DNA from 2 places in the Clostridium subterminale genome. Region 2 is predicted to be linked to the other one. Evidence: a T-box and tRNA genes for the amino acid it is inferred to sense, from the RefSeq annotation. Region 2 holds a T-box; the other holds one or more tRNA genes.

Region 1 (9,233 bases), on a different contig from region 2:
AGTATTATGTATTAGTGATAATTATTCTAATTTTTAATATATTTTTGAGGTATAGATATGGTTTTTGTTTATATATTAAGATGTAGCGACAATACTTTATATACAGGGTGGACAACTAATTTAGGTAGAAGGCTTAAATGCCATAATAGCGGTAAGGGCGCTAAATACACCAGATGCAGATTACCTGTAGAAATTGTATACTATGAAAATTTACCTGACAAATCTTCAGCTTTAAAAAGAGAATGTGAAATAAAAAAACTTTCTAGAGCAGAAAAACTTATTCTTATAGAAAAATAATACAACTAATTTAATTATATTAATTTCATATGTTATAATGTTAAATTAGCTTATATTTTTGTTATGTTTTTGAAATATTATATATGAAATATATTTATTCTTATTTTAGTTACTTTCAAAAATAACATGGAGGGAAACCTATGAAAAATACAAAACTTTCTTTTGCTTTATTTTTCAAGTGGATATTTAGAGCAATTTTATTAGTGCTATTTATTTATTACTCAATTGTAAAAGTGGGTAATAACGCCAATTATATTATCAATATTCTAATAATTTTTGTCACTTCTTTTATACCAGATATAACTTTAAATTTATTTAAAGTTAAAATGTCTAATTTACCTGATTTTCTATTACAATTCTTTATATTTTTAGCTCTACTTTTAGGCCGAATGTATAATATGTACTCAATACTACCTTGGTGGGACTTATTTCTTCATTTTGCTTCAGGTGTTCTTTTAGGATTTTTAGCTTTAGCTATTTTAAAGCCCCTTATAGGTGAAAGTAATCTTAAAATCTTACCACCATTATTTATAGGTATATATATATTACTCTTTACGATTTCTGGAGCTGCTCTATGGGAATTTTGGGAATTTGCGGGAGATCAACTGTTTGGGTTTGATTCTCAGCTTAATAGTCTTATGGATACTATGACTGATATGATAGTTGGTTCTTTAAGTGGAGTTATACTATCTATAATGGGATTTTTACACATGAAAAATGGCTCATTCAAATTTTTAGATGAATTTATTAATGCCGTTACAAAATTACACAAATAAGACTAACTACTTATAATTTAAAGCAAAAGACCAAGGCTTTAAAAACCTTGGTCTTAATTATTTAAGTTCTAAGCAATTTCCGAATTGCTTTCAGCCTCATTCTCTTTAATTAATCTTCTTATAAGTTCTAGTAACTCAATGGTTGAATTTGATTTATCAAAAGTCATACAATTTTCTTTAATCTCTTTTAACTTGTCTTTATCCTTAAGCAAAGCCTCTATAGCTTCAATACAATTATCACCGCTGCCTATAGATATGGACATTCCATGATCTAATAAAAACTTTGCATTTGCTTCTTCTTGTCCTGGTATTGCATCAAAAGTAATTAAAGGAAGATTTGCTGCTAAAGCTTCTGATACTGTCAATCCTCCTGGTTTAGTAATTAAAACATCTGCTAAGTTCATATATCTATGCACTTCATTGGTGAACTTAATAAGCTTTGTTTGTTTATTACTAAACTTAATCTGCTCTTTAATTTTATTATATAATCTTCTATTATTACCCGTTAGAATTATAATTTGAAAATCCATAGGAATATTACTTATATTCTTATAAATTTTTTCTATATTATATACCCCGAAGCTTCCAGCCATCACTAACACTGTCATTCTATTTTCGCATAAACCTAGCTCATCTAACAGTATTTTTTTATCTTCTTCATCTTGATGAAAAAAACCACTATATACAGGAATTCCATAAGGATGAACTTTTTCAGGTGCAACTCCTCTATCTATCATACCTTCTATCATGTCTTCACATGCTACACAATATTCATCTACATTAGGTTTTATCCATGTATTATGTGGAGCATAATCAGTCATTATACATATTGATGGCACTTTTATACTTTTATTTCCCTTTAATATAGAAATCATTTCTGTAGGAAAGGGATGGGTAGTAATGATTACATCCGGAGCAAATTCCTCTATTAATGGCAACAATTTTTTTGAAAATAAAAAAATTAATTTTGTCACTAAACATGTTAAAATGCCAGACTTGTCCGTTAAACTATATAAATTCTTATACAAGGCATTTAAATACTTTGCCAGTACTATATATCCTTTAGTTACTATTTTATTTATAAATGGATTAACATACTCTAAGGTATCTACTACTTTTATTTTAGCACCTAACTCATTTTCTAAAATATATGATTCTAAAGCTTTTGATGCTTTTAGATGTCCTCCACCAGTAGATGCAGATAAAATAAGAATATTCATATTTACAATCCTCTCTCTATTTACTTCACATGGTTTTATGTAGTAAATTTAACTATTCCATTTTACCACACCTATTATACTTTAGTCCAATTAATTAAATCTAACATAATCCACTTAAAATCATAAATATTTCATCTACTATTCATCAATTCATACAAATTTCATACTACTTTCATTAAAAAACATCTGGGAATAGAATATACTAAGTATAAATGATTAATATTACTTATATTTTTCTTTAGACAACTCTAATACTATAGATAAAATGTTCTTTTCTATTGTATTCAAAACTTCTATCAAAGTATCTACACAGGATTCTATTTTTTCAGAAGTAGTACCATAATTTTCTCTATCTTTTAATTCTACTACTATTACCTGGGATAATTTAAGCACATTTTGTGCATATTCATTTATCTTTTTGTCATTAATATAACCATTTACAAATTTATAATTATTTATAATCTCTTCAAATTCTATTATAAATTCGTCTCTATAATAACTTTCTACATTTATCCAATTGGGAATTGTGTTATTTCTAATTTTATCTCCAAAGATCTTAATTTTTTTATTCAGTTCAAATAGTTCCTTATAACTTTTTATTTTATCATTATTAATATCTATAGCACGTTCTTTATTAGATTTTTTTCTCTCTTCCATAATTAGTTTTCTCATTATCAATAGAGATATACATCCACCAAATGCTGCAGATATTAATGGCACTATTATTCCTAACATCCAAGTTGCTTTGTCCATAAATAAATCACCTCAAATATAATATTCGTTTCAAATATTATATTTCTTAAGAAAATTAGTCTTCATATCTTTTTCTATGACTAATCATTATTTCATTTAATATATCACTTGTGCTTTGTGGCGTGTATGTTATAGCATTAGCCCCAGCAAGTATAGTTTCACGTATACTCTCATCTGTAGGCCCTCCTGTTGCTATAATAGGAACGTTCGGGTACTTACTTCTTATATGTCTAACAATGTTAGCAGTTTCTTTTGCTCCTGATACATTAAGTATAGTTGCCCCTGCAGCTATTCTTCCATCTATATCATCATGCTTAGAAACCACAGTAACTACTATAGGTAAGTCTATAGTTTCTCTCATCCCCGCAATAACATCATTGTCTATAGATGCGTTAACTACCACTCCCATAGCTCCCTTAAATTCAGCATCTAAGGCTAAATTTATTACTCTCTTACCTGTAGTAATAGCTCCACCTACTCCACAAAATACCGGAATATCGGATGCTAGTAATAGCGCTTCAGTTATTCTCGGTTGAGGCGTAAATGGATATACTGCAATAACAGCATCAGCATTAGTATTTCTTATAACTGCTACATCAGTTGAAAACACTAAAGATTTAATTCTCTTTCCAAATATAATAATTCCTGTAGCATCCCTAATAACCTTAGGTAGTTCAATCATGTGACTTCTTAGTAAACCTTTAAATTCTGGCACACGTTTTTCCATTAATATTTCTCCTTTCACTACATTAAGCTATGTTTTCCTATAAAACATAGCTTAAATCACGCCTCACATAAATAACTTTAACTTACATATATAAATTTATCCGATGACTACCAGCTCTAATACTCCATCTTCTTCAAAGTGGGGGTAAAGAGCAGTTACGTCCCTGGATAATGATTTCTAACCTTCAGTGGGAGTAAAAACTCCCTCTGAAGCAAAGAACTTTGTTTATAATGTAATTAATAACTTATTTGATTTTCTTAACTTACAGATTATATCACAGGCATATTATTTCCTCAATAAATTTATTTAATTATTTTTATGGAATTTTATAGTATGATATCCTCTTACTTATTTTCATTAAATCCTTGTTTCCTAGTAATAAATTAGGAAAATAAAAAAACCTAGTGATTAATAAAATCACTAGGTTTCTATGGCAGGGGCACGAGGACTTGAACCCGGAACCAACGGTTTTGGAGACCGCTACTCTACCAATTGAGCTATACCCCTTCGCTACTCGTTTATTATATTATATAATAGGCACAATTGCAAGAGGTTTTCTATAAATTATTCACCATATTCTTGAATATATATTAGTATAAATAAGTTGAAGCATTCTCACATATTGAGATATTTAGCATCTTATTATTCATTACCTTTTTATAGGAACATAAAAATTCATTTAATTCATTATCAGCTAAATCTATTTTCCCATAACTTTTTAATATAACATTCTCCTCTTGGAGCATTATCTCTATATCATTCTTCTCATTCTTAATGCTATATACATTTACACTTTTAACTTTGAGCTTTCCTTTATACTTTTCTTGAAATCCAATAATTTTTCTTGCATCTTCATACTCATTGCCTAATCCACTTAAAGGAGTCTCTATGCCCATAGACTTCATTTGGCTTTCTACATCTTCAGTAGAAATTCCATACCTCTCCATAACCTTCTTCTGGATATTCATAAATTTCTCTTGAGATATGTTATTCTCCTTCATATACTTAAATATTTCCCTGCTCATCTCTGCCATAGATAGCTTACCTTGAGCCATTGAATAATACATAGAGTATATATAATCCTCAAACTTATCTACATCTTTATCTGTAGCCTTATTTTTTAGTTCATTAAAATCTATTACATCACTAATTTAAATCAGCTCCTTGAATACAATATTTCTTCTATTACATTGTTTATTTTATCCCATAAATTTTTATTTTAGTATCTTATTTTTTATTTAATCTGATTTCTAATCACTTTTATTTCCCATATTCTAAGAATATAGGAAATAAAAGTGTCACGAACTTACATAAGTATAACTTAGTCCAAAAGATTATGAATTCAAGAAATATGTTTATAAATTAGTATATTATAAAAGTATTCAAATTGCTACTGTGTTAACTACGGATTTAAAATATATTAATCTTTTCTTAATATATAATTATGTACTGTTGAGTATGTAGATCACCTACATACTCAACTATAAGCTTACTGTATCTTGAATCCAGCTTCTTTTACTTTTTCAAGAATTTCATCCATATTATCTGTGTTTAATCTTATTACTATTTCTTTGACTTCTGTTATACTCTTAGGGTCAACAACTACAAAGCTTATTATTTGTCCTTTGTTTTCAGTAATTATTTTTGACAATTTAGATATTTGTCCAGGTATGTCATAAGCAATTACAGCTAATCGTTTACCTTTATTTAATCCAAACAATTCTGTAAATTGATGAAATATAGCATGATGTGTTACTATTCCTTGCATTTCTCCATTTTTATTTATTACTGGTACGAATGAAACGCTCTTAGTTTCTAAGAAATGTGCAGCCTCTTCAATTTCGTTAAATGGAGTTATGGATGGTACATCAGTTCTCATTACATTTTCAACTAGAAAATCTGATAGTAAACATTGTCTCTCTATAGATTTTTCATAGTAGTATGTGTATATCTGCTCTTTTGAAATTACTCCACAGAATTTATCTCCTTCTACTACTGGTATGGATAAAAATTTATTTTCTCCCATTACCTTAAGAGCTTCACCTATGGTTACCTTTGGTGTTACTGTCGTTAACTTTTCTCTGGATAACATCAAATTATTTACAAACATAATTTATCCTCCTCTACTTATTTGTTATTCTATATTATACCTTATTTTAGTATACTAATGTTAGTACTTTAATATATTTCATTATTAATATATTGAATATTTTTTGATTATTTAATATATTTTTGCTATTTTATATATTTGAAATATAGCTCCTATTTATATTTCCAAAATATAATACGTAAAATATATAAATTTGTTTATTAAAATATATATTTACTTTAACAATATATAATACCATTTCGTTCCCCAATATGCTAAAATTTTATATAGATAAATGATTTACTGTGGAGGATAACATGAATATTAGTATAAAGAATATAGTTTCCGCTCTATCATTATCCTTAGATCTTACAGATAATAATTGGGGTAAATTTGAGGACGTTATAACTACAACACACGACAAAAATATTTCAAGGAATCAATTTTCTAATCACTCCAGATGCACTTCATATATAGCTTTAGAAATTGCTCGTGTTATGAAACTGGATGAAAACTCTTACTATAATTTATATATTGCTTCCATGATTCATGATATTGGAACTCAAAATATATTTGATGAGTCACATACCTCAAAATGGTATATAAAAAAGCATTGTATTGCTGGCTCAGAAATGATTCAACGTATTCCATCCTTAATACAGGTATATGATATAATACGTTACCATCACGAAAATTATGATGGTAGTGGGTGCTTAAAATTAAAAAATTCACTAATTCCTATAGAAGCACAAATTCTGAGAATAGCTGACTTAATTGAAATTCAGATGGATTATTCTAAACCTTACTATATTCAAAAGGATATTCTTATTGATTGGGTAAAACTACATAATGAAACTTTATTTTCACCACAGGTTGTAAAAGCTTTTCTCATGATATCTGATAAAGAAGAGTTTTGGTTAAACCTTTTAAATCTACCTAATATGAACTTTATCCTTGATAATATAATACCAAAAAAAGATATTCTAATCTCTCTATCCGAATTTGAAGCGATTGCTGATGTATTTGCAAGCATTATAGATAATAAGAGTTCTTTTACTGCTGAACATTCTAAAGAAATTGCTACTTTAGCTTATAGCGTTTCTAAGCATTTAGGTTATGATGAAGAAAAGTGCCTTAAAATGAAAATTGCAGGATTACTTCACGATATTGGAAAACTAGCTATTCCCATTAGTATATTGGACAAGGATGGACCTTTAACAGAAGAAGAGTTTTTTGTCATTAAATCTCATACATACTATACTAAATTAATTTTAGATAAAATAGACAACATATCTGATATTAGTTTATGGGCTTCTAGTCATCATGAAAAATTAAATGGTAAAGGCTATCCAAGAAGACTTAAAGCTGAAGAACTTAGTGAAGAATGCCGCATTATTGGTGTATGTGATATCTATCAATCTTTAACTGCTGATAGACCCTATAGAAAAGGTATGTATATGTATGAAGCATTTGATATATTAGATGATATGGCTAATAGAAACTTAATTTGTAGTAATGCAGTAAAGTGTTTTAAAAATACTTTAATATCCCAAGTGGAAAAGAAACCTTAATTTATTTATTATAAACTTATTTATTCGATGACTATCAGCTTTTTACTCCCATCTTCTTCAAAGTGGGAGTAAAAAGCTGGTATGTCCCTGGATAACGATTTCCCCTAAAGGACAACGACTTCTAAGTATCAAAAATACTGATACTTAGAACTCTGTTTATATAATGAAAAGTAATTTTACTATTTGCTTTTCATTTTTTTTCTTTTAGGCTAAAATATTAATGAGGTGAATCAGATGGAATTTATAGTTAGTAATATTGATGAATTAGATTCCCTAGGTGTACAGCTAGGAAGAATGTGTAAAGAAAATGATATTCTATGCCTTATAGGCGATCTCGGTACTGGTAAGACTCATCTTACCAAAGGAATTGCAAAAGGTCTTGGCATAGATGAATGTATAACTAGTCCTACCTTTACAATCGTTAACGAATATGAAGGTAGATTAAAATTATATCACTTTGATGTATATAGAGTAAATGATCCCGATGAAATTGCTGCCATTGGCTTTGATGAATATATATTTGGAAATGGAGTTAGTGTAATTGAATGGGCTAACTATATCGAAGAATTAATACCTGAAGAAAGTTTAACTATAAATATAGCTAAACTTCCAGATTTAGGTGAAACTTATAGAAAGATTACTCTTTCTTATACTAACAATAGATATGATTATATAAAGGAGTTGAAGCTATGAAGATTTTGTCCCTAGATTCTGCAACAGAATGTGCAACTGTAGCTATTATTGATAATGATAAGATTTTAGGAGAAACTATCATAAATTACAAGAAGCAGCACTCTGTAATTATGATGCCTATGATAGATAATCTTTTGAAAAGCTGTAGTCTATCTGTGTCTGATATAGATGGCTTTGTAGTTTCCAGTGGTCCTGGTTCTTTCACTGGTCTTAGAATTGGTATGTCTACTATAAAAGGTCTTGTGCAAGCCACTAAAAAACCTTTTGTCACTATAAACTCTCTAGATGGTCTTGCAAATAACTTATTCAATACACAAGGTATTATTTGTCCTATAATTGATGCTTTAAGGGGTAATGTATATACTAATTTTTATAGATTTGAAAATAATAATTTAGTAGCTTTAAATGAGCCACAATTATTATCAATGGAAGAGGTAATAAAAAAATGTAGTGACTTTAATGAACGTATTACCTTCATAGGTGATGGTACATTAAAATTTAAGGATAATATACTAAATTCCTTAACAAAAGCTTTCATAGCGCCTAGTCATCTTAATGTTACAAAAGCCTCTTCTATAGGATATTTAGGATATCTGAGATTAGCAAATAGCGAGGGGGATAATGTACTTAACAGTTCTCCTTTATATCTTAGACTGTGCCAAGCAGAACGTGAATACGAAGAAAAGGTAAAAAATCATGACTGATGTAACTGTTGAAAGAATGAACTCATTCAATATACTAGGTGTTAAAGAAATTTCTGACTTAAGCTTCTCTAGTCCTTGGTCTCTCCTATCTATGGAAAAAGAGCTAATTAATAAAAATGCTGTTTACATAGTAGTAAAGCTAGGTAGTAAGGTTGTAGCCTTTGGTGGAATGTGGATTATATTTGACGAAGGTCATATAACCAATATAGCAGTTCATCCTGACTATAGAAGAAATAATTTCGGAGATGTGGTAGTAGAAAACCTTATTTCAATTGCTAAAAATATGAATATGGCTTCTCTGACTCTAGAGGTCAGATCATCTAATATAGCTGCAATAAATCTTTATAAAAAACACCATTTTTCTGTAGAAGGTATAAGAAAAAATTATTACCAAAGTCCAAAA
Region 2 (10,882 bases):
TTCATTAAGGAAATATTACAATTTATATACTTTCCTTTATTTACTTTATTCATCTTATAACCATGTATGTTTATTCTAACATTAGTCTTTTTATTCGTACTTTATTGAAAAATCCTTTACAACTTGTTATAATTAAAGCCTATTAGAATATGGAGGCTGTGATTATGACTATTAGAGTAGCTATTTTAGGTGGACCACGTTGTGGTAAAACCACTCTTATGCAACAACTTTATGTAGATATGAAAATTGCTGGATTAAATGTAGGCTGTGCTTCAGAATACAGCACTGATTATTTAAGAGAAAAGGGCATGATTGAAACAATTTCAGAGCAATATGGAATTTATCTTGGCCAATTTAAGTTAGAAGCTGAGCTTTCTTCCTTTGACTATGCAATAACTGATTATGCTACCTTTGTCCCTTATATATATGCTCGTTTTATGCTAGGCAATAAAACCCGCAGTGTAAAAGAGATTGAAATTTTAAAAGACTTGTATGGTCTTGCTATTAAGGATATTCAAAACTATGATTATGTATTCTATGTTGGAAGAGAATTTGGATATTCAAAAGATGGTGTAAGATGGCAAGATGAGGAAATTGCAAAAGCAGTAGATAGTGCAATCCTTTCTTTCCTTGAAACAGAGGCTGTTTCCTATACACCCCTTACAGGTTCTACAAAGGAAAGAGCTAGACAAGTCCTTGATATCTTAAACATAAATACCGAAGTAGCCAGTGATACTGAATCTAAATAAACTGAAAAGGTACTATATATAACCTAATAAATTATGGTTTATATATAGTACCTTTATTATTAATATTGAACTAATCCTATTTTCTTTTGCATCTTTCTTAAAGTCTTGGTAGCCACATAATTTGCCTTTTCAGCTCCTGCTTTATATATTGCTTCCAGTTTACTTTTATTATCTAAAAGATCTTTAACTCTCTTTTGAACTGGTTCAAGTTCTTTAACTATAGCTTCTGCCACATCTTGTTTAAATTGAGCATAACCTTGGCCCTTATATTTTTCTTCTATTTCTTCCATAGACATACCTTCAATTGTACTTAAAATAGTCATAAGATTTTTAACTCCAGGTTGTTCATCACAATATCTAACTTCACCTATACTATCAGTGACCGCTCTTGAAACCTTTTTTCTAATAACCTCTGGTGGATCTAAAATTAAAATATATCCATTAGGATTTTCCTCTGATTTAGACATCTTTTTCTCTGGATTTTGAAGGTCCATTATTTTTGCTCCAGCCTTGCCTACATATGGTTCAGGTATTTTAAATGTTGGACTGTATAATTTATTGAATCTGTCAGCTATATCTCTTGCCAACTCTAGATGTTGTACTTGATCTATTCCAACCGGTACTACATCTGTTTGATATAATAATACGTCAGCAGCCATTATAACTGGATAGCTAAATAATCCTGCCCCTATACTTTCTCCACTATTTTTAGATTTATCCTTATACTGAGTCATTCTACTTAGTTCTCCCATATAGCTATAGCAAGTTAAAAGCCATGCAGCTTCAGAATGAGCTGGTACATGAGATTGTACAAATAATGTATTCTTCTCTGTATCTATTCCTGCAGCAATATAAATTGCAAGAACTTCTAAAGTTCGCTTCCTAAGTTCAGCTGGTATCTGTCTTACTGTAATTGCATGTAAATCTGCAATAAAGAAATAACATTCATATTCATCTTGTAATTTTACCCAGTTTTTTATAGCTCCTAAATAATTTCCTAGTGTTAAATCACCCGAAGGTTTAATTCCACTTAACATAACTTTTTTCTTATCTTCCATGTTTTTTCTCCTTTCAATCTATAAAGACTTCCATTTAGTTATAAATAAAAACCCTATGGAATAAATCCATAGGGCATAAATAACGCGGTACCACCTATCTTGAGATAATAAAATCTCACCTCTATCAGATACAAACATATCCTAGCTCTATAACGTGAGCATCCGTGCTAGACTACTTTAAATTCACCCAACATCTCAGCGACCCATTCATATTAAGCATAATTGCGATAATCTCACCATCTATCACTCTCTGAAAATCTGTTTTTAATACTACTTACTTCGCCTCACCGATCAATTAATAATAAATTTGTTTTATATTACGTTAAAATTATTATAATTCTAATATTATATTATGTCAATATTAGAAATTGTTATTCTATTTTTTATGATTTCATCTATTTTTAACCTTACTAAATTTATTATCTTTATTCAAATTAGAATCATATGAATTATCCATAAATTTCTAGTATTTATTTGCTATATTGAAGCAAACTAAACATATTAAATACATTAGAATACTTTAATATATTTAATACAAAATTTATAATAAATCACCACTTACTTTAAGGAGGTATTTTATATGGATTCAAAAAATAATTCTAATAAGACTAATGAGTCAAAGCCTTACGGTCCTAACGAAAGAGACTTTTTAGATGCTAGTACAAAACCTATAAAAGCATATTCTCTAAAAGATTATGTGCTACTTCCAAATCATGTTGTAGATTCAATTGTGGCAAATAACATTTCTAATGCAGAATTTGATTATACCTATAACGAGGAATCGGATCTTCTAAATTTCGAAGATCAACCCTTAGAATCAATAAATAAAAACACTCCAACTAAATAGTAAAATATAGGAATTGCCATGAAAGCGATTCCTATATTTTTTTATTAAATATTTACTTTTACTTCATGTTCACCATTAGATGAAATAGGTATTATATCTCCTTCTATAACATTTCCATCTAAAGTTATAGTTGAATTACCACTTCTGATTACTTTTATATGGTATATAGCATTTTCATATCCATAGTCTATAGAGTATTCTTTAAAATCTTTAGGTAAACATGGTTTAATTCTAAAACCTTTTCCTTCTATTAATCTAAAGCCCAAAATATGTTCTAAGGCTATAGTATACATCCAACCTGAACTTCCAGTATACCAACTCCATCCACCTCTTCCTTCATGCGGTTCCACAGAATATATATCTGCAGCCATAACATAAGGCTCTGTTTTAAATACATTTGCTTCCTCTATGTTCAAGCTATGATTTATAGGGTTTAACATAGAGTATATATTGTAAGCTTCTTCTCCTCTACCTAGTTTTGCAAGAGCTAAAGCTACCCATGCAACACCATGAGTATATTGTCCTCCATTTTCCCTTACTCCGGGTACATATCCCTTTATATATCCTGGTTTTAAATCTGAGCTATCAAAAGGTGGACTCAATAGTAATATTATTTTTTCTTTAGGCTTTACTAAATATTTTTCTAAAGAACTCATAGCTATATTAGCTCTTTCCTTATCTCCAGCTTCTGATATCACAGACCAACATTGTGAAAGAGCATCTATTTTACACTCCTGATTTTCATGGGAACCTAGTGGAGTTCCATCATCAAAGTAAGCACGTTTATACCAACTTCCATCCCATCCATGAATCTCTAAATTTTCTTTTATAAAATCCATAGTTTCAATATATTTTTCATAATTATCCTCATCCTTTTTATATATGCAAAGGTCCTTAAAATCTTTTAATATAGCATATATGAACCATCCAAGCCAGATGCTCTCACCCTTACCCTTATTTCCCACAGTACTCATTCCATCATTCCAATCTCCACTTCCCATGAGAGGAATATTATGTGAACCAAACTTTAAGCTTCTATTTATAGCCCTTACACAGTGGCTATATAATGACTCTTTCAAATCTGATTTTAAAGATACATTATACCTTTCATCTTCACCTTCTCTTAAAGGCTCATCTTTTAAATATCCTACTTCCTCATCTAAAATCTTATAATCTCCTGTGGCTTTAACATATATACAAGTAACGTAAGGTAGCCATAATAAATCATCACTAAATCTAGTTCTTATTCCACTATTTACTACCGGATGCCACCAATGTTGCACATCCCCTTCTTCAAATTGTCTAGTAGCACTATAAAGAATTTGATTTTTAGTAATCTCAGGCTGTATATAAATCATCGGAATGGAGTCTTGTAATTGATCTCTAAATCCATAAGCTCCTCCACATTGATAAAATGCTGTTCTTGAAAATAATCTACAACTAATGGTTTCATAAGGAAGCCAACCATTAATCATAAAATCTAAAGCTTTATCCTCTGTTTTTATCTTTATCTTGTTTAGAGTATATTTCCAATAATCTTTTACTTTTTCTAACTCTTCCTCAACCCTGTCTATATCTGAAAACTCTTCAAGGAAATTTTGAATTTCTTTAATACTGTCTTCAGCTCCTAAAATAATTACCAGTGACTTTTCTTCATTAGATCCTAAGTTTAAGTAAACTTTCTCACTAAGTACTGGCTCTAATCCTGAGCCGCACCTTCCTGATAAGCTTATAGTTTTATGTTCAGATAAACTTTCCATATATTCTTTACTTACAATATAATCTCTTTCATCTCCACTAAAACTTTCATCTCTTCCTCCACTTATTTTTAAATAAGCATAACTAGAATGAAAATCACTACTATATGGATTTATTCCATATATGAATTTATTCTCTTCATCTATTACAGTATAAACTTTTTCATAATTGTTTTCTCTTAAATCTCCTAGACATAATCTTGCAACATAAGTAATTCCTATATTTCTATTTTTATCGTCTAAGTTCTTTAAGTTAACTTTAATAAGCTTTGCACTTCTCTCCTTTGAAGGAAATACAGTAATCTCTCCCCATATTCCATTAGTACAATGAGTAAATTTAGAATACCCAAATCCATGGGTTATTACATACTCGCCTTTGTCTCTTATTGGTTCAGGAGTTATTGACCAAAGTTTATTCCCTTCTTCTAGATATAAAACTTCGTTAGGAGTATCCTCAATGAAATCATTATTCCACGGAGTAATTTTAAATTCTCTACTATTTTTATACCAAGTATAGCTACTACCAGACTCACTTATATTAAATCCAAATCTATTGTTATTAGCTATTACATTTATCCATGGAGCTGGTGTAGATTTTCCGTCCTTTAGTATAATTGTATATTCTCCCTTGTTATTAAAACCTCCATATCCATTAAAAAAGCTTAACTCTGAAACTTCTGCTTTAGGGGTATTACTATCACTATAATTTAAATTAGTTTCTTTTAGTTCACCCATTTTCCATATATACTTTCTTGAATTGTGTGGATAAGCTTCATTTTCCATGGTTCTCTCAACTTGCTTCCATAAAGCACCTTCTGATCCTTCTACAGTTATTGCTGCAATGGAATAAAGTAAATTTATATCTTCCTTCGGTATATTTTCATTACTAATTATGAATATGCCACCTGAAATATTTTCTCTTCCATTTAAAGAGCTATTTAATATTATTCTTTTCAACGCATTATCTAGAGGTTTTTCATAGCTTATTCCTTCTTTATTAATGACTACAATATCAAACTTTAATCCCTTTTCTTCTAAATAACCATGACAATTTATAAGCTGCCTTAAAATATCACTTTCTTTTTCTTTATTAATAGTTAATAATATTATAGGCAAATCTCCTGAAATTCCATAGGCCCATAGATTTCTTTGACCTCCACTTAAATTAATCAAATTATTTATTCTATTGGTATAACTAAAGTTATTAAATAGTATATTACTTGCAAATCTTTCATAAATAACCACTTGAGTTGGTTTTATTCCTTTATTTATAAGATTTTCTTCTAAGTTTAGAGCAGATTTTAGAACATTTTCATCTAAGATAACAACATCCTGATAACTTCTTGACTTGTTTATAACATCATCCTTAGAATTCCCTGTAATTGTAATATATTTTATTGTTTTACTTTCACCTTGTGAAATTCTCACTCTTCTCTTAATAGCAATTATAGGATCCAATACATTTCCTACATTATTTCTCAAAGGTTTATTTTCTTCTAATGCCACAGGATTTTCTTTTGAATGATTTCTTCCTACAAAGCTTAACCTTGCCGTATCATACTCTACATTAAACTCATCTTCACCTAGTGTGCTTTCAAGAGTATAAATCTCCTTATCTTTTTCGCTACGAGGTCTACGTTTTGCAAGTATTCCTTTTAATTCATCTATATATTCTGTAGTAATAAATAAATTCCCAAAAGCAGGATGTGCTATATCTCCACTATATCCCTGTAAAACTATTTCACTATAGCTAATAACTTCTATGATTTTTTCTTCACTGCTATTATTTCTTATATCTATGGTTCTAATTTCACAATTATCTTCAGGAATCACTTGAACTATAGTGTTTATTTTTAGTTCTCTCCAATACTTTGTGAATTCTGCCTTATACAGATAGAAATTAACTTCGTATTTGTCACTCTGTTCCCTACAAGGTTCATAGGTAGAAGATGTATATTCATTAGAATTCAGGTCTTTAATATAAAAAAACTTTCCCCAACTACTACGAATCAAATCTTCTTTCCATCTATATACCATTACATTTTTGAACTTAGAGTAGCCACCACCTGCCGTATTTAATAAAATGTTATAATTTTTATTACCAAGGAGTATAGTTTCTGGATACTTGCTTTCACCAAATTTAAATGTTCTACGGATAGAATATTGCCTTTGCACTTCTTTAACTTCTTGTGAATTATCTTCTCTTCTATTATAAACCACATTCTTACTTATTTTTTCTTGAAGCAATATTTCCACAGCTCTAATCATTGGAATTCTATGAAACCTTCTTTGAATAATATTATTATTCATGACATTATCTAAGGCCAATAAACTCATTCCTAAATGATGTATCATATAGCATTTTACTATTTCTAATTCCTTATTTTTTATCCTTTTATCTGTATAATCTATAGCTTCATAAAATCCATATTGACCGTAACAATTAAGTTTCAAGAGATCCTTTATATTTGCCATAGACTTAGGTATATTCTCCATAAGCCCCATAATAGTTGAATATGGTGATACTACTAACTCTTCTTCTAATCCTCTTTTTATACCAACTTTAGGTACACCGAAGGCTTTATATTGATAATTTAAATCTACATCAAATTTAAAGTAAGCACTTTCTGAAATACCAAAAGGTACCTTTCTCTTAGCTCCATATTTTATTTGTGCTTCCATTACAGATCTATAGGTTTCATCTAACATAGAATTTCTATAATTTTTCATCAGAATTCTTGGCATAAAGTACTCAAACATTGTTCCACTCCAACTAGCTAATCCTTTTCTTTCATACATTAAAGTTAAGGATCTATTTAATGCAAACCAATGGGATGTTGGAACTATTCCTTTTGCTACTGCAATAAAACTTGTAGTTCTAGCTTCTGAGGCCAATAAATCATAGTAATTACTACTTAATGATTCATTGTCTACATCATAACCTATATGAAATAACTTTCTTTCTTCATTATACAAAAATTTAAAATCTGTATTCTCTATAATTTTATTTAATTCATCTTCAATTTTTGTAAATTTCTTTAACAGTGTACCTATTCTTTTCTTGCATAAATCTATATTCTTATTTATTCTGTCTAATTGAAATTCATTTATATTATTTGATATAAAATTAAACTCTTCTATAATTTCATATATATGACCTAAACTATCACTACTAATAATTCTAATTATATTTTCATATTTATTTTTTGGTAAAAGTCTTATTTCTTCTATAAATGGAAATAGAAATTTTATTTCACTTAAATAATCTTTTATATTATCTAATAATTTTTTATTCCAATAAGAGTTATCTAAACTTTCTATATCTTCCTGCACAATCTCTTCAAAGTTATTTAATAGGCTAAAAAAAGTTAATACATCTTTTCCTTCTCTTTTTATTCTTTGAATAATATTAAGATACATGTATTTTTTTCTTTCATCTTGTAGTTCATCCACAGCAAGATAAACACTATCCTCAATTCCCTTAACTCTATAATTAAAGTAAGGTGTGTTTCTTAATTCATTTAATGCTTCTTCTATGGTGTATAAATAAGATATTAGATTTCCACTATCTACTGTAGATACATATTTAGGTAATAGTGGATTAAGTGTCTCCACATCATACCAATTGTAAAAATGACCTTTGCAAGTTTCTAGTCTATTCAAAGTATTTATGGTTTTTTCTAAACTTTCTATAGCTTTAACTGTACCAATATATCCCATATCTACAGCAACAATATTAGAAATTAAAGTCATCCCTATATTAGTAGGAGATGTTCTCATAGCTAACCCCCTATAAGGCTCTTCCTGATAATTATCCCCGCCAAGATAGTTAGTCTCCTTAGTGACAAAGTCTTCAAAATATGCCCAAATCCTTCTGGTTAACCTTCTCAAAACCTTATTATCTTCTTCACTTAATTTTATTGTTTCATCATTAATATTCTGACCTATAATATAAGCTATTACTGGACTAATAATCCATATAATACAACTTGGTATCATTACATAAAAAGTGCCTAATCCACTTCTCCATGATATCGCCATAATCAATAATGCTATAACTATCTCTTGCCACATATATTTAAAATAGCTGATAAGGTCTTTTCCTGAAGACCTTTCTGCTTCCTCAGCAGTTTGCCATTGTAATAAACTTTTTTTACTTATTATTAATCTATATAGAGTTCTTATAATGGCATCTACCATTAAATATGCCTTAAATGGAAGAAAGGCATATATAAAAAATACTTGTTTTAAAGCCATTTGGAAATTTTGAATTTTTCCACTTAAACTTATCCCATTTATAGGTGAAGCTATATTTTCTGACATATTAAATAAAATAGGTGTTATTAAAGCAATAAAAGCTGCCATATACCACTTATCTATACCATCAGGAAGGATTCCTGATAAAGAGCAAAGTAATAAAATTAGCATAGACGGAGACATTAAGCTTCTTCGTAAATTATCTATCATCTTCCACTTAGATAATCTATTTAATTTATTTTTCTTTAATATATAGGGTAAAAGTTGCCAATCCCCTCTTACCCATCTATGCAATCTTTTACAACTTGCAATAAGAGTAGATGGATATCCATCTATTAACCCCACATCTGTAAGTAAAGCCGTTCTTGCTAAAGAGCCTTCCAATAAATCATGACTAAGAACTTGATTTTCTTCAATTTCTCCCTGCAGTACCTTTGTAAATACATCTACATCATATATTGCTTTACCAGTAAAAATACCCTCTCCAAATAGATCTTGATATACATCAGATATGGCAAAGGTATATATATCAATACCTGTTTCTCCTGAGAATACTTTAGAAAAATAAGTTTTATTAGCACTTTCTAAATCTATAGTAATTCTTGGTTGTATTACTCCATAGCCTCTCCAAACAGTCCCATCATCATTTGTATAGGCTCTATTTAACGGATGAAGCATTGCACCAATTAAAATCTTTGCTGATTCTCTTGGAAGTACGGTATCTCCATCTAAAGTTATAACATATTTTACTTTTAAAAGCTTTTCTACACCTTCACTAAAAATATTATATGTGGTGTTTTTATCTCCTCTTATAAATTTATTAAACTCTTCTAGTTTTCCTCTTTTTCTCTCCCATCCAAGCCACTTATTCTCCTTTTCATTAAACTTTCTATATCTACATAAGAAGAAAAAACGACCATTATTTTCCTTATACTTTGTATTCAACTTGTTAATTTCATCTATACAAAATTTAGATATTACTTCATCTTCTACTTCTTTTTCTCTATCACTATCTTTAAAATCCCCCAATAAAGCAAAATATAAATTTTCATCTTTATTTCCTAAATAATAAGTTTCTAAATTTTTGATTAAACTTTTAGCTTTCTCTATGCTTTCTATTAGCACAGGAACTACTACACACGTGATTCCCTCTTTAGGTATTCTATCAGAAACATTAATTTTAGGTAATAAATTTGGTGTGTTTAAATTAGTAATACTCCAATTTAATATAGATACCACAACCTCACTAAGAGGTATAATAGTAACTATTGCAGATAATATATATTTAGATATTGATATATTGATATCATTTAGATAACTCCAAGTTATAAATCCTCCTAGTAATGTGGCTGTAAAAATAACTATAGTTCCTATATAAATACCAACGGCTCTTCCCTTTATCATGTTTTTTAACTTTTCAAATCCTTTAAAATCGATATTTAAAATATGATTAAGTTTATCTCTACCACTATCAATTAGATAATATCCCACATGGTTTTCAAATTCTTTTTCACTACCTTTTTCTGCACACTGTAATACTTTTCTAGCTATAAATGTCTCAGAAATTTTATTTTGTTTAGCTATCTTTTCCAAAATATGTCTATAATAATCCTTAGAATAAAAATCCATAGTATTATAAACTGTGGCTGGATCTTTACTTAGTATTTCTTCTACCTTACTACTATCAGTAAATACTTCTTCCCAATTTATATTGTCTAAATTTCTTATACCATTAATACTACTACTAATAGCTGTAGAATAAATACCATCGCTTTTATTAGAATCTATAATAATCTTATCTAAAGTAATTTCATTTTCACTTAATTTATCTTCTATCCATAAATTTAATTCTTCATAATTAACTCCGTTATCCCTTAGAACTCTTATTAATGCCTCTGCAAAATATTCTGTAAATTTTATATTATTCTCTGATATGAACTCCATAGCTCTCTTCATATTATCTTCATTATAATACTTAATAATCCTATCAGCTAATCTTTCCCCTCTATGTCTATCATTAGCTTTATTAACTATTAATACTGAACTTTTGCCTATTATCTCTAAATAAGCGATTTTAAGCATTATAGGTAACGCCCATAATTCTCCCATGGTTAATATGGTTGTCTCTTGATATCTATGTAAAAACTTATTAATATTCTCCCTAGATAGCTTATCTCTATAAATTCCCAATATCTCTCTTGATAAAGAATAAAT

The links. The T-box of region 2 lies ahead of trpS (tryptophan--tRNA ligase). A T-box ahead of a tRNA ligase gene usually reads a tRNA of that ligase, here a tRNA-Trp.
Region 1: it encodes a tRNA-Trp, which carries the amino acid that the T-box ahead of trpS (tryptophan--tRNA ligase) is inferred to sense. The anticodon was not compared.

The regions. Positions count from the first base shown of each region.
Region 1 is NZ_BAAACI010000002.1:172,900-182,132, forward strand. Features, by position in the region: gene ABDZ93_RS06680 (GIY-YIG nuclease family protein) at 58-297, shown strand; gene ABDZ93_RS06685 (DUF2238 domain-containing protein) at 438-1,073, shown strand; gene ABDZ93_RS06690 (MGDG synthase family glycosyltransferase) at 1,142-2,293, opposite strand; gene ABDZ93_RS06695 (hypothetical protein) at 2,516-3,046, opposite strand; gene ABDZ93_RS06700 (hydrolase) at 3,102-3,773, opposite strand; tRNA gene ABDZ93_RS06705 (tRNA-Trp) at 4,205-4,280, opposite strand; gene ABDZ93_RS06710 (DUF3867 domain-containing protein) at 4,364-4,924, opposite strand; gene ABDZ93_RS06715 (CBS domain-containing protein) at 5,263-5,883, opposite strand; gene ABDZ93_RS06720 (HD-GYP domain-containing protein) at 6,180-7,433, shown strand; gene tsaE (tRNA (adenosine(37)-N6)-threonylcarbamoyltransferase complex ATPase subunit type 1 TsaE) at 7,668-8,126, shown strand; gene tsaB (tRNA (adenosine(37)-N6)-threonylcarbamoyltransferase complex dimerization subunit type 1 TsaB) at 8,123-8,830, shown strand; gene rimI (ribosomal protein S18-alanine N-acetyltransferase) at 8,823-9,233, shown strand, end outside.
Region 2 is NZ_BAAACI010000006.1:891,909-902,790, reverse strand. Features, by position in the region: gene ABDZ93_RS13375 (AAA family ATPase) at 165-749, shown strand; gene trpS (tryptophan--tRNA ligase) at 809-1,807, opposite strand; T-box leader at 1,874-2,104, opposite strand; gene ABDZ93_RS13365 (hypothetical protein) at 2,388-2,654, shown strand; gene ABDZ93_RS13360 (GH36-type glycosyl hydrolase domain-containing protein) at 2,699-10,882, opposite strand, start outside.